Regions from separate parts of the Lentisalinibacter orientalis genome, predicted to be linked through region 1. Evidence: riboswitches for the same ligand, from Rfam matches in the RefSeq annotation. Region 1 holds a riboswitch; each other region holds the start of a gene.

Region 1 (3,366 bases):
AGATTGTCGTCGGTGCACGGGACGATCCTGAGATCGACCGGATCCTGCAGACGGCACTGGCTCCAGCTCACCAGCAGGCGCTCGGTGCCGTCGCGCAGCGGGAACACGGAGTTGTAGCGTCCGCCCGGCGAAGGCACGTCGTCGTCGATCAGCACCTCGTTGATGGTGGCCGCGGTCTGCGCCGGACCGGACAGCACGCCGATGTTGTCCCGGTTCGGCTGGGTGTTCTCGATGTAGTTGGCGATGTCGATCTCGATGATGTCGCCGCCGCCCCCGGCGCCGTCGAAGGGGCGCAGCAGCGCCATGACGTTACCGTTCGGCAGCTCCCGGGGGCGCAGGAACTGCACGGGCTCGCCGCCGCTGCCGGTGTCGTGGCTGTTGGCGCCGTACAGCAGCTCGAGCGCGGCGCCGTCCGGGTTCATGCGGTACAGATGGATACCGTCGTTACCCGGCGCGTTGTCCCAACGGCTGAACACCACCTGCCCGTTCGAGAGCATGGCGGGATCGAGGTCGTGACTCTGATTGAAACTCACCTGGCGGATATCGGTGCCGTCTTCGTTCATGACGTGCAGCACCAGCGCCGGCACGTTGCGGTCCTCGTCCAGTGCCGCGAACTGGGGCTTGCCCTCGTCCAGCAGCACGGCACCGGACTGGCGCTGGCGCGTGGAGGAGAAGATGATGCGACCGTCCGGCAGATAGGCCGGCGCCAGGTCGTGACCGGACTCCGCGACGATGTCCGAGGCGATGATCCGCCGCAGCGTGTCGCCGGCGATGTCGTATTCCCAGACGTTCCAGGTCGGCTGGTCCTCCTCGTCGGCGCCTTCGATGAACTGCGCCCGCATCGCAAACAGCACCTTCGTGCCGTCGCGCGATACCTCCAGGTCGCGGATGTCACCGAGGCCTTCGGTGATCTCTCCGGTGACGTTGACGTCGGCGGTGCTGGGCGAGGCCCGGTCGCGCACGTAGAGATCGGCGCCGATGTCGAAGGTCACCGGCTCGCGCACGTCGAAGTCGGTCGGGTCGCCGTTGTCGTCGACCGGGACCGGCCGCTTCACGTAGGCGATGGGGAAGTCGAGCACGACGGGGTCGGGATCCTGCCCGCTGCCGAAGCCGATGCGGCCTTCGCCGCTGCCGCCGCCACCGCAGCCCGCGGCGGCCACCACCGAGCAGGCGACGGCAACGAGAGCCGCCCTTGCCGGCGCCCTCCGGGTAACTGTCTGCATCGTGCTGTTCATGGGACATCCTCTTTCCTGCAGCCGTCACGCGACGCACTCCTGCGATCACTGCGGGAATGCTGCAGGCGCCCTGCACCGCCGGTCTTCCGACGCGCGACTGGAAAGCTCGCGGCCGGCCGTGACCAATGGTGGACAGGGGCCTCACTGCATTCTGTTAACAAGATCACAAATCCATGGAGATCGTTGCGCGCGCGTCCTGGTAGTTGATGAGCGGCGGAGTATAGGGACGCCTCCGGGACGCGCGTAATGTGGAATTTCGCCGACAGCGAGACCGTGCCCGGGGCCTTGCATCGACTGGCTCAAGGTGACGGCTGCCGTGTCACACGGACGCGCGCTGTCGTAGTTCGGCGACAAGCCGAAACGCCCACCGAATCAGGGAGTTGCCTTGCGGGCGTCGGCAAAGTGTCGATTTCTGCCGACAAGCGGTTGACATATGCCGACCCGGCGCCACTGCCCGGATCACGCGCAACCTCTTGTTCTGTATTCGGAAAGGCTTTTCCAGCCATCCAAGTCGTGATCTGGCACGCGGCTTGCACTCCCCTTGCTCGCAACAGTAGCCGGCCGCGGGGGAGCACACGTGACGGGAGTCCCGGGAAACCACGGGACTTGTGAATGGAGTCACGGTGGCCCTGTCGGCGATCTGCGAGCATCGGACGCTTCGAATAGCGCGACGCGCACGCAGGGCTTCTGAAAAGGGCAAACCCGGCGAAAGGCGGGGACGCAAAGCCACCGGTCTACGGATTCACGTCCAGGACGGCGAAGCTGCCAGGAGCGACAGCTGACGATCAGCAGGGATGATCCCGCAGGGACGTCCTCCGCTCCCGACGGTCTTCGCCCCCTGGCAGGAAGGGAAGACGGAAACGTATGAGCAGGATCGTCATGAACGCACCCATGAACGTACAGAAGCAGTTCGCGCACGCGCTTCCGCGCCGCGCCCTCCTTGCCATCGCCTGCCTTGTGCTCGCGCTGGCTGCCACGGCCGAAGCGGGTCCGCGGGAACAGGCCAAGCGGCTGCACGACCGTCTCGCCGGCGTACCGCCCACCGAGCAGGTGCTGGCCGGCATGGAAGCCGACATTCTCGCCGGCAACCCCATTGCGGCGGCGGAGACGGCCATGGAGAACAGCGCCTTCTATAACGTGACGCTGAAGAACTTCGTGACGCCCTGGACCAACCGGGAGCAGACGGTCTTCGCGCCGCTGAACGACTACACCGCCACGGTCATCGGCATGATCCGCGACGACGTGCCGTTCAATACCGTGCTCTCCGCTGACATTCTCTACGTCGGCGACAGCGGTCTCGGGCTGCCCCCCTACTCCATGTCCGACAACGCTCATTACGAGGCCATGGAGCAACAGGGCATCGACCTGAAGACCGCGCTGGTACAGACCAGCCAGTCCGCGGTGACCGACCTGCCGGCCTCCGCCACCGCCGGCGTGGTCACCAGCCGCGCCGCCGCCGAGGCCTTCTTCATCGCCGGCACCAACCGGGCGATGTTCCGTTTCACGCTGATGAATCACATGTGCAACGACCTGGAGCAGGTGAAGGACGGCTCGCGCTCGCCGGACCGCATCCGCCAGGACGTCTCGCGCAGCCCGGGCGGCGACAGCCGCGTCTTCCTGAACAACTGCGTGGAGTGCCACGCGGGCATGGATCCGCTGGCGCAGGCTTATGCCTACTACAACTTCAACCCGGACACCGGCCGCATCGAGTACACCGAGGGCCAGGTGCATCCCAAGTACTTCAATAACGACGCCAACTTCCCGTTCGGCTTCCGCACCCCCGACGACCGCTGGGACAACTACTGGCGGCAGGGGCGTAACGCCGGGCTCGGCTGGGATCCGTCGCTGCCGGGCAGCGGCAACGGCGCCAAGTCACTGGGCCGGGAGTTCGGCGCGAGCGACGTCTTCGCCGAATGTCAGGTGAAGAAAGTGTTCGAAGCCGTGTGCTTCCGCCAGCCCCAGGACGCGTCCGACCGGGCTGCCCTGGACAGGATCACCGGCGTATTCCGCGCCGATCAGTACCGCATGAAGACGGTGTTCGCCGAGACCGCCGTGCACTGCATGGGCGAATGAGGAGTTCGGCAATCATGGATAGGAACAATATGATCTCTCTGCCTGCCCGCACTCATCT
Region 2 (3,366 bases), on a different contig from region 1:
CGCTGAACAGCGTCTGACCCGCCCCGTTGATACGGTCGATCATGCCGTAGCGCAGCGCGGGTATCGGTACGATCCAGGACATGGAGCTGGTCATCGCCGGCAGGATCGTGCTCTCGCCCCAGTCCTTGATCTTCCACAGCAGGCGGTTGACGTGGGTATCTTCGTCGCCGTTGCGCCGGAGCTCGAGATATACCTGATCGCGGAACGGCAGGAGGTAGAAGCGCAGGCCCAGCTTCGAGCCCAGCAGCCGGTCGGTGACGGCGGCGAGCTCGGCGGTGCTGCAGCGGCGCCGCCGGATGGTGAAGGGGCTCATGGGCCGCACCCGCAGCGTCACCTCGTGGATGACGCCGAGCAGGCCGTAGCTCAGCCGGAACATGTCGAGCAGGTGGGGACGGGACGCATCGACGGTGAGTTCGCCGCCCTCGGGGGTGACCACCTTCATGCTGACGACCTGACTCGAGAACAGGCGGGTCCCCACGCCGGTGCCGGGACCGATGCAGGCGCCCGCCACCGCTCCGCCGACCGTTCGGCCCATCAGGTCGTGGCCGCCGGCGAGTTCGAGCCCGTAGCCCGCCAGCTCGTCCGCGAGGCGCTGCAGCCTGAGCCCGGCTTGCACGGTGACATGCTCGTCGCCGACCTCGAGGACCCGATCGAGGGCCGTCATATCGATCACCGTGCCCCCTTCTGCGGCCGAACAGGGAGTCGATGCGCTGCCGGCGCCCATCGGGCGGAGCGGTGCCGGGATGCCCGAGCCCGTCTGCAGCAGGTCCCGCAGTGCCTCCGGACTCTCCGGCCTGGCCACCGGTAGCGCGGGCGTGCGGCGTCCGGGGCGCCGTGGCGTGCTTTGTCGAACGTCGCCGTGGCCATTGCCATGGATATCGCCGTGGATCCAGTCGCGGACCCGGTCGTGGCTGACTGCATCTCTCATCGGTTTCGTTCCTCCGCGGGACGGGTCCCGCCAACGAATTGCGGCACGTGGCTGGTCACCGGTCCCGGTGCGGGAATGAGCGGAGGATGGCCCGGATGGGCGTGGCGCGGCAGGACGCCGCATCGCGCTTCCGTCTGGCAGCTCCGCTGTCCCGGCGGTGGCCGGGGACCGGTGGCTTTGCGACCCGCCCTTTCGGACGGTGTGCCTTTTTCAAACGAAGGCCGAGCGTCGCACGGTGCCGACAGAGTGTCAATCGTGGGCAGAGCCCGACACGTTCCGGCACGGCATGATGTCAAATCGCCGCGCAATTTTGGCCTCGACCAACCGTCTCAGGCCCCCTGCAACGGCCGGCCGGCCTTCGGTTTGCCACTATGCCGGGCCCTCCCCGTTGCTGCTTAAATGCCGTGGGATACCGTCGAGAGTCCGGAACAGAAAATCGGGGAGAGCGATGTACATCAATCCGGAGTCCGTCCTGCGCTGGCTTCACATCCTTGCGATGGTGTACTGGCTGGGCGGCGAGTGGGGCGTCTTCCAGACCTCCTACAACGTGGCGAATCCGAAACTCTCACTGGACGAGCGCCGGCGGCACATGGAGACCGCCTACCGGATCGATATCCTCGCCCGCACGGGCATCATCCTGCTGCTGCCTCTCGGCCTGCACATGGGGTTCAACCTGGGTGTGCACGATTACGGCGGCGGCTGGCTGTGGGTCGTGTGGATCCTCGCCTTCGCGTGGTTGTCGCTCACCTGGGCGGCGTTCGTCTACCGGGACACCGACCGCGGTCTGCGGCTGACAAAAATCGACGAGGCCATCCGCTACGTCGTGATCCCGGCGCTGTTCCTTGCCGCGATCTGGTCGTATCTCACGGACTGGCCCTTCCGCGCCGACTGGTACTCCACCAAGGTGCTCATCTACAGCCTGCTGCTGGTGATCGGCCTGGGCCTGCGTTTCATCATGCGCCACTGGGTGCCGATCTTCCGCGAGCTCGCCGAGAAGGGCCCGAATCCGGCGCTGGAGCAGCGGCTGTCCTCGGAGCTGGCCATCGGCCGCGGCATGGCCTACGTGTACTGGATCGGCATCGCCTCGGTGGCCTTCCTGGGCGCGACCAAGCCGTTCTGAGGCGCAGCTCACGCCGCCATCGGCATTGGCAACGCCGCCGTAAAACCGGGACAATGCGCGCGGGTTGAGCCGGGCGCGTGCGGCGCCATATCGGAGACATGAGCGGAGAAGAAATCAGCCGGATGAGCCTGGACGAACTGCTGGTGCGCAACCGCAGTCTGCGCGCCCAGTTCAGCGACGACCCCGGCCTCCAGGAGGAACTCCAGGCACTGCAGCGCTGGCAGGCGGGACGCCTGGAGCGCACCTACGCGGATCTGCAGGAGCGCGAGCGCTACCGTCCGGGCGTCGAGTTCTTCCTGGAGGAACTCTACACCGACAAGGATTACCTGCCCCGCGACACGCAGCTCGAACGCGCCTCGCCCATCCTGAAGCGGATGCTGCCCGCCCAGGCCCAGGAGTCGATGCGCATGGCCGTGCAACTGGAGGTGCTGAGCCAGGAGCTTGACGGCGAGATGACCCGGGCGCTCGGCGCGGGCACCATGATCGACGAGCAGAGTTACGCCGAGGCCTACCGCACCGTCGGTCGCCGGGACGACCGCGAGCGCCAGATCGGCTTCATCCTGGAAGCCGGCCGGGATCTGGAGCGCCTGGTGAAACTGCCGATGATCTACACCCTGATCCGGATGGCACACGGCCCGGCCCATCTGGCGGGCTTCGGCGCGCTGCACGACTTCCTGGAAGACGGTTTCAGGGCCTTCCGTGCCATGGACGGCGCAGAGGAATTCCTGCAGGCCATCGAGGACCGGGAGACCCGCATCATGGAGCGGATCTTCGCGGAGCATCCGCAGCCTTTCCGCCTCGCCGACGACGAGGCGCCGCCGACGCAAGCGCCGGCCTGACGTCCGCCTACTCGTCCCGCTGCAGGATCTCGATCAGCTCTTCGGCCTCCTCCGGGTCCACCGGATGGAAGCGACCGAGCCCACAGCCGGCCCCCTGCCTGAGGCCGCCCCCGAAGTCGGTCAGCACGGTGATGATGTCGAGATCGCACAGTCGGCCGGTGGGCACCTTGTACATGAAGCGCTCTTCCCGGGCGAGTCCCGGGCAGGCGCGCGGCAGCTGATTGCGATAGATCGTGCCGTCCTTCATGTAGAAGAAGATGTTCTCGTCGTCGACGATCTTGGTGCGGTCCACCCGCGACAGCTGCACGCAACGGACCGCCTCCGGATCGTCGGCGGCGACGTCGGTGGGCTTCGCTTCCCGCGGACCGGTGGCACAGCCTGCGAGCAGCAGTACGGCCGCCGCGGCCAGCGTATTTCGTGGCCAGCTCATGTCCATGTTCATAACGTTCTCCCTGTCCCGGCTCGCGCCGCGTGTACCT
Region 3 (3,366 bases), on a different contig from region 1:
CGCTTTCGCGAGCGCCGGCGGCGGCTCGGCCTCGATCACCACGGTCGTGGGGTCCTCGTCGCCGGGAATGTCCGGGTCTGCCTGGCCGTTGACGGTGGGGTCGTCGCTGTCGGCGAGTTTCACCGCGCCGATCAGCTCCGACTGGTTTGCGACCACGGTGCCGTCCAGGATGGCGGCGGCCAGAGTCACCTCGAACTCCACCACCAGTTCGCTGCCCGCAGGCAGATCGATGTTGGTGACCACCAGCTGGCCCGTGCCGTTGGTGCCGCCGAAGGGATCCGTCGCGGCGGTGGTGGCCCCGGGGGGCAGCGAGCCGGGCAGTACCTGCAGTGATCCGGGCACGAACACCGGCGCGGCATTCAGCGAGCCGAGGTCGTCGCGGATCGCAACGTCCTCGAGAGGGCCGTCGGTGGTCTGCAGCCGCAGCGTGTAGCGGAGCCGGTCGCCGGGCGCGGCGCTCTCCGCCGGATCCGCGCCGCTGGTCACGTTGGCCACGGTCTTCTCGAAGAAGTAACCGTACAGTGCAGTGGTGACCGTATGGGCGTCCTGGTGGTCTGCCGTGCCGACCGTGCCGTTGGTCACGGGGCGGGCGAATTCCAGCCGGTCCGCGTTGTCGGCCGCGCCGTTGTACCAGCGGGTGGCGCCGGCGACGTTGGTGAGCTGGATGCCGTCGTCGGTGTCGGCGTCGAGCCGGGTGCGGTAACGGATGATCAGACGCTCGTCGGGACCGATCATGGCCGCCGGGGTGAGCATGTCGAGAGTGAGCTCGCAGCGCGGGCTGTCCTGCCAGACCAGTTCGAAGTCCACGCCGGGCGTCAGCGGGCCCTTGCCCGGCACCGGCGTGACGCCGTCCGCGACGTACACCTGCGCGTCCAGGATCTCCGGCGGGATGTCGCACATGCCGCCCTGGGGCCCGTCCGGAAGGCGGTCCACCAGCGCCACGTCCCAGGCCTCGCCCAGTCCGGTGTTGTGCACGTCGATGGCGAACTCGCCCCACTGACCGAGATTCAGTGTCCGGCCGAGGGTCGCCGGACCGGTCTTCGTCACCACGATCTCGGGACCGGCGATGGTCAGCGGATCGGAGATGCCCCACTCGCCCGGCAGCGGCTCGTAGAAGACACCATCGATCAGCCGCCCGAAGTCCCACTTGGCGGTGTTCACGAACTGGGTGCCGATCGCGTTCGCCGGCGAGTCCTCCAGCACCACGGTCAGCTCGATCACGATCTGCTCGTTCGATGGGATGATCGGGAAGTTGTCGAAGGTGAGTACGCCGCCGTCGTTGTCGAACGTGTGCGCCACGGGCAACCCCGTGCTTTCCCAGTAGGCGGTGTGGCTCACGTAGGTGAGATCGACGCCGGTCGCGTTGAGGTCGTCGACCAGCGTGACGCCATGCAGGTCGTTCAGCGAACCGAACTCGTCGATGACCGTGCCGGTGCCGGCGTCGAACAGCACCGGCATCGTCAGCGTGTAGGTGAACGGAACGCCGATCGAAGCCGTCGCCGTGCCCGGCGGGTTGTCCTTCTCGATCTTCTCGACCGGGATCAGCAGATTCTGGCAGCCCTCCTGGATGGAGCTGGAGGAGCCGTTCACGAACCAGATGCGATGGCCGGCGACGCTGTTGCAGGCCATCTCGCCGGTATGCACGACGTTGTCGAAAACGATCAGCCAGCGCTCGTCCGTCTGGCCCGGCTGGGTCAGGAAGCTGAAGTTCGTATTCAGCGGATTGGACGCCGGGAAGTTCCGGATCGTGCAGTTGCGGTCGATCTGGATCTGCGAGGGCGCGACGTCTCCGGCAAAGCCGTCGATGGTGCCGTTCGGGAACTCCGAGCAGTCCACGGCCCACGAGGGCGCTGCGGCCAGCGCGAGTACGGCGAAGGCCAGCAGCCGGAGTGCCGTCCGGACGCTTGCCGATATGTTGGATGTTCTGCTGCTCGCCATGTGGTGCCTGTTTCACCGGCGGCGATCGCGTTGCCTGAGAGGCCTGGACCCTGGCGTAACCCCGGGCCCGGATTCGGGCGGTCCCGCTGTCATGGAGCCGTCGGGGCTCTGTAGACCGGAGACTTTGCGTCGCCACCTTTCGGTGGTTTTGCCTTTGTCGGAATCTGTTCTTTGTCGGTTACTCGTCGTTCGTTCAGGTGGTAGCCGGGAGGAAATCGATCGGGTAGATGATCGTCATCGCGGCGATGTCCTCCTTGGCGCCGAAATCGAAACCGCTCACCCTGGCCACGATCTGGTCGGCCAGGTCCGGAGCGCCCATGTCACTGGAGTGCAGGCGGCACATCGAAACGCTGCCGTCGGGCTCGATGGTGAGCTTCAGCACCAGCTGGCCGCGCAGCGTCGGGTCGCGCCGCAGCTCCCGGTTGTACAGGCGGTACAGCGCCGCCTTGTAGCGGTCGAACACGATCTGGATCTCTTCGTCCGTGCGCCCGGCCGACGGTCCGCCGGCCCGCGGCCGGTCCGCGGAACCGTCCCCGCCGATGGAAGTCGCCACCTGCGTGACGCGGACGCCCTCGATGCCCCGGCCGCCGGCACCACCGCCTACGTCCCGACTGACGCTCGCCAGATTGATGCCGCCGCTCGACCCCGGCGCGTCGGTCGTGACCATGGCCCGCGTCGGTCGGCCCACGGCCGACTCGCCGCGGTTGCCGACCCGCGCGCTCGCGCCGAGATCGGCCGACGGTCCGGAGCGCGCCCGCTGTGCGAAGCTCTCCCGGAAGGCCAGGATGCCTTTCGAGCGGACCTCCTGTTTCGGCGCCGACTGCTCGGCCACCTTCGCGGGCTCGGTAATCTCGGGCGTCTTCTCGGGCGGGGTTTCCTCCGCCACCTGCTCCTCGGGCTCGGGCGGCTCCTCGATCACCGGATCCGGCTCCGTCTCCACCGTGCGCGCCGGCGGCGGCGGCTCGGGCTGGATGAGTTTGGCCACCCGCTCGGGGACCTCGATCAGTTCCTCGTGCTCGGGGACGGGCAGGTCGATCATGCGCAGGACCAGCGCCACCAGCACGCTCGCTGCCACGGTGGCGGCCAGCGACTGGCGGAAGCGACGATCCTCTTCCACGCCCCGGGTCCAGGGCATGATCATGCGGCGGAACGGGAGCGGCGAGGGGTCGCGCTCCAGCACCCACTCGTTCAGCTTGCGCTCCTGCTCCTCGCGGAGGTCGTGCAGTTCGGCCTGCAGATACTCGAGCACGTCGTCGTGCTCCTCGAGCTCCCGCTCCAGCTGGTCGCGCCGCTGCTCTATGCCCGCCACACGGTCGCAGAACGCCGTGGCCTGCCTGCGGACCTCTGCCAGGTGCGTGTCGCGCGCCTCGGCCGGCAGCGTATCGCGCCAGAACAGGTCCGCTGCACCGAGGCGCCCCAGCTGCTCCA
Region 4 (3,366 bases), on a different contig from region 1:
GTCGCCGAAGCCGATGTAAAGATACCCGTCAGGTCCAAAGAGGATATTGCCGCCGTTGTGGTTGCTGTAGGGCTGATCGAGAGTCAGCAGGATCTCCTCGCTGGCCGGGTCCAGCGTTACGCCGCCATCCGGACTGGTGAAGCGGGAGATGCGGGAGGTGAGGCTGCCGGTCGTGTACGAGAGGTACACCTCGCCATTGGTCGCGAAGTCCGGGTGGAAGTCGATTCCTAGCAGGCCCGCCTCGCTGGGTCCGGCATTCACCCGCGCACTGATGTCCACGAATGTCGTATAAGCATCCACATCCGCCCGGTTTTCGAACCGCACGATGCGCCCGCCCTTCTCCGCCAGGTACCAGTGGCTGGCATCTCCCGGCACCTGCCGGAGTGCGATCGGCTGACTCACGGACGGCAGATCGGGGAACGCCACGGCAGTGTCGATGCCGGTGACCTCGGTGGGTGCATCGCCGGCGAGGCAGGTGGTGTTCGAGGGGCGCTGGTTGAGGCCGGAGACCGGTCCGCCGCTGCCGTCGTCATCGTCCTGGATCGTACCGGTAGCCTCGGCGTCCGCCAGCGTCGCGTTCCCCGGGTTCGATAGCGTCACCGTGAAGGTCTCGTCGCCCTCGTCGGCGGTGTCGCCGAGCACGGGCACCTCGATCGTGAGTTCCGTGGTGCCCGGGCTGAAGTTCAACGAGCCGGAGCTGGCCGTGTAATCCTCACCGGCAACGGCGGAGCCGTCCGCCGTTGCATAGTCCACCGTCACGGTGCGCCCGGATTCGGCGTCCAGCGAGACAGTGAAAACCATCGGCGCAGAGCCGGCGTCACCCTCGGCCAGTGAAGCATCCGCGATGCCGAGCGCCGGCGGATCGTCGTCGTCCAGGATGGTCGCCTGGGCGGTGGCGCTGGCCAGGCTCACACCGGTCGCATCGCTCAACTGCAGCGTAAACGTCTCGTCCGGCTCGTCCAGGCTATCGCCGAGCACCGGCACGGTCACCGTGGCGCTGGTCGCCCCGGCGCCGATGTCGAGCGTGCCGGACACGGCGGTGTAATCCTCTCCGGCGGTGGCAGTGCCGCCCGCGGTCTCATAACGAACGGAGGCGGCGCCGGGCGCGCTCTCCGAGAGTGTGATCGTGAAGGTGGCGTCGACCGTGCCGGCATCCCCTTCCTGTACCGTCGGGCCGTCGATGCTCGCCGAGGGCAGGCCGGGATCCGGGTCGGGGTCCGGCGCGCCCGAATCCGAGCCGGAACTTCCGCCGCAGGCCGCCACCAGCAGGCAGCCGATGACGAGCCATGTATGCCGCACTCCGCCGATATCCATCATCACGTCACCCTCGACTACCGTGTCAGTGCATCGAAACTATGCCCGGATCGGCACCGTTGCAAGCCGTGCCTGCGCAGAACGCCCGCGCCGGCTCGCAGGACCGCGATGACGCCCCTCCGCGCAACATCCCCAGGCTGTTCGTCAGAGTGGTTCTGGTGAGTCAATTCACCACCGGGCACTAACCTCCTCTTTGACGAGCATCGGCCCATTCTTGCGATTGTGACTTAATGTAGATTCTAGCTGTGGTGTCGCCAATCAGCGACACCAAGGCGCTGATTTATATAAGAAAATTTTTACCCCATCCCTTGTGCCAAGAAGTTGACTGGGGTTTAATCGCACCCGGCTGGGACAGGTGCCCCCTTTGCGCAACGGACCGGGTTCGAGAAGTCAGCTGTGACCCTCGTCACACTCCGGCAACTGGGGTCCCGCTTATGTCGCATGCCGATTGCCGAATCGGGTTATGTCAGGGAGACTGGGAACCCGAAAAGGGCAAACCCGCCGAAAGGCGGGGACGCAAAGCTTCCGGTCTAAGGGCGAACGCCTAGGATAGCGGGGTTACCGAATTGCTCGGGCCGGGCATACCCGCCGGCCGACTCGGTTTCCACCGACTCCCTTCAGCTCAGCCAGGACCGGCTTTGGATCTGAACTCAGGTGGAGATCGAGACCGTGCACAGACGCACTCAGGCGAAAGGGACAATTTCGCGAACCGCTGCCATCGTCGCAGCGGCAATGTGGCTGGCCGCCTGCTCGTCCGGCGGCTCCGACGCACCCGCAGACGGATCGGGTCAGACGCCCCCGCCAAGCGGTGGCTCTTCGGCCAACAACCCGCCGACGATCAGCGGCAACCCGCCCTCCTCCGTCAAGGTGGACGAGACCTATTCTTTCCAGCCGAATGCCTCGGACCCGGACGGCGACACCATCACCTTTACGGTCCAGAACAAACCGTCCTGGGCTGATTTCAATACCTCCAGCGGAGCCCTGAGCGGGACACCCCGGTCTGGCGACGAAGGCACCTACGGCAACATCCGCATCACCGCGAGCGACGGCTCTGACACCGATTCGCTCAGCTTCTCGGTGACGGTGAGCCAGGTGGCCACCGGCTCGGTGACGCTGTCCTGGACGCCGCCCGCAGAGAACACCGACGGTTCGGCGCTGACCGACCTCGCCGGCTACAAGATCTACTACGGCACGAGTTCCGGAAACTACGGCAATTCGGTCACAATCGATAATCCGGGACTGACCACCTACGTGGTGGACAACCTGAGCCCGAACACCTACTACTTCTCGGCAACGGCGTTCAATTCAACGGGTATCGAGAGCGACTTCTCCGGCGAAGCGGTCAAGTCCGTCAACTGACGGCGGGGCCCAGGAGCGCAGCGGCCGCCCGCTCCGCCAGCGGGAACACCGCCGTCAGCCCCGGCGATTCGATGCCGAAGAGGTTCACCAGACCCGGGATCCCGTGGTCGCCCGGTCCCTGGATCAGGAAATCTGCTGCGGCCTCTCCGGGCCCGCTCAGCTTCGGGCGGATGCCGGTGTAGCCGGGCGCCAGCGCCTCATCCCGCAGATCCGGGAAATAGCGCCGGATGGCGGCGGCAAAGGCGGTTCGCCGGCTCTCGTCGAAGCTGTAATCGACGCTCTCTATCCAGGCCACATCGGGGCCGAACTTCGCCTGCCCCCCCAGATCCAGCGTCACGTGAATACCGAGGCCGCCGCCCGCGGCCACCGGATAGACCAGCCGGCTGAAAGGCGAGCGCCCCTGCAGCGTGAAGTAGTGACCCTTGGCCAGGTACAGGCGCGGGATTGCCTCGCGCGGGAAGCCGCCGATGGTGGCGGCGACCCGGGTCGCCCAGAGCCCCGCAGCATTGACCAGACTCTCGCACTCGACGGAGAACCCGGCGTCATCATCCAGGTACACGGTAAAGCCGGCGGCGCCACGATCCACGCGGGTCACGCGGCTGCGGCACACCACCAGGCCGTCGCAGGCCTCCAGATCGGCTCGCAACGCAAGCATGAGGGCATGGGAGTCCACGATACCCGTGGAGGGCGACA

What was found. Region 1 has a riboswitch for cyclic di-GMP ahead of ACJMK0_RS06655 (hypothetical protein). Riboswitches for the same ligand answer to the same signal wherever they lie in the genome.
Region 2: another riboswitch for cyclic di-GMP. It lies ahead of ACJMK0_RS12580 (FAD-binding protein); the one in region 1 lies ahead of ACJMK0_RS06655 (hypothetical protein).
Region 3: another riboswitch for cyclic di-GMP. It lies ahead of ACJMK0_RS14470 (hypothetical protein); the one in region 1 lies ahead of ACJMK0_RS06655 (hypothetical protein).
Region 4: another riboswitch for cyclic di-GMP. It lies ahead of ACJMK0_RS18945 (putative Ig domain-containing protein); the one in region 1 lies ahead of ACJMK0_RS06655 (hypothetical protein).

Annotation. Positions count from the first base shown of each region.
Region 1 is NZ_JAPDRJ010000001.1:1,505,428-1,508,793, reverse strand. It holds gene ACJMK0_RS06660 (HzsA-related protein) at 1-1,235, opposite strand, end outside; cyclic di-GMP riboswitch class I at 1,921-2,005, shown strand; gene ACJMK0_RS06655 (hypothetical protein) at 2,100-3,308, shown strand; gene ACJMK0_RS06650 (LamG domain-containing protein) at 3,323-3,366, shown strand, end outside.
Region 2 is NZ_JAPDRJ010000003.1:226,308-229,673, forward strand. It holds gene ACJMK0_RS12580 (FAD-binding protein) at 1-928, opposite strand, end outside; cyclic di-GMP riboswitch class I at 1,062-1,144, opposite strand; gene ACJMK0_RS12585 (hypothetical protein) at 1,377-2,048, shown strand; gene ACJMK0_RS12590 (FFLEELY motif protein) at 2,147-2,887, shown strand; gene ACJMK0_RS12595 (DUF6491 family protein) at 2,895-3,329, opposite strand.
Region 3 is NZ_JAPDRJ010000004.1:107,777-111,142, reverse strand. It holds gene ACJMK0_RS14470 (hypothetical protein) at 1-1,938, opposite strand, end outside; cyclic di-GMP riboswitch class I at 2,012-2,101, opposite strand; gene ACJMK0_RS14465 (AgmX/PglI C-terminal domain-containing protein) at 2,132-3,366, opposite strand, start outside.
Region 4 is NZ_JAPDRJ010000007.1:39,362-42,727, forward strand. It holds gene ACJMK0_RS18940 (PQQ-dependent sugar dehydrogenase) at 1-1,317, opposite strand, end outside; cyclic di-GMP riboswitch class I at 1,796-1,880, shown strand; gene ACJMK0_RS18945 (putative Ig domain-containing protein) at 1,969-2,673, shown strand; gene ACJMK0_RS18950 (NAD(P)/FAD-dependent oxidoreductase) at 2,666-3,366, opposite strand, start outside.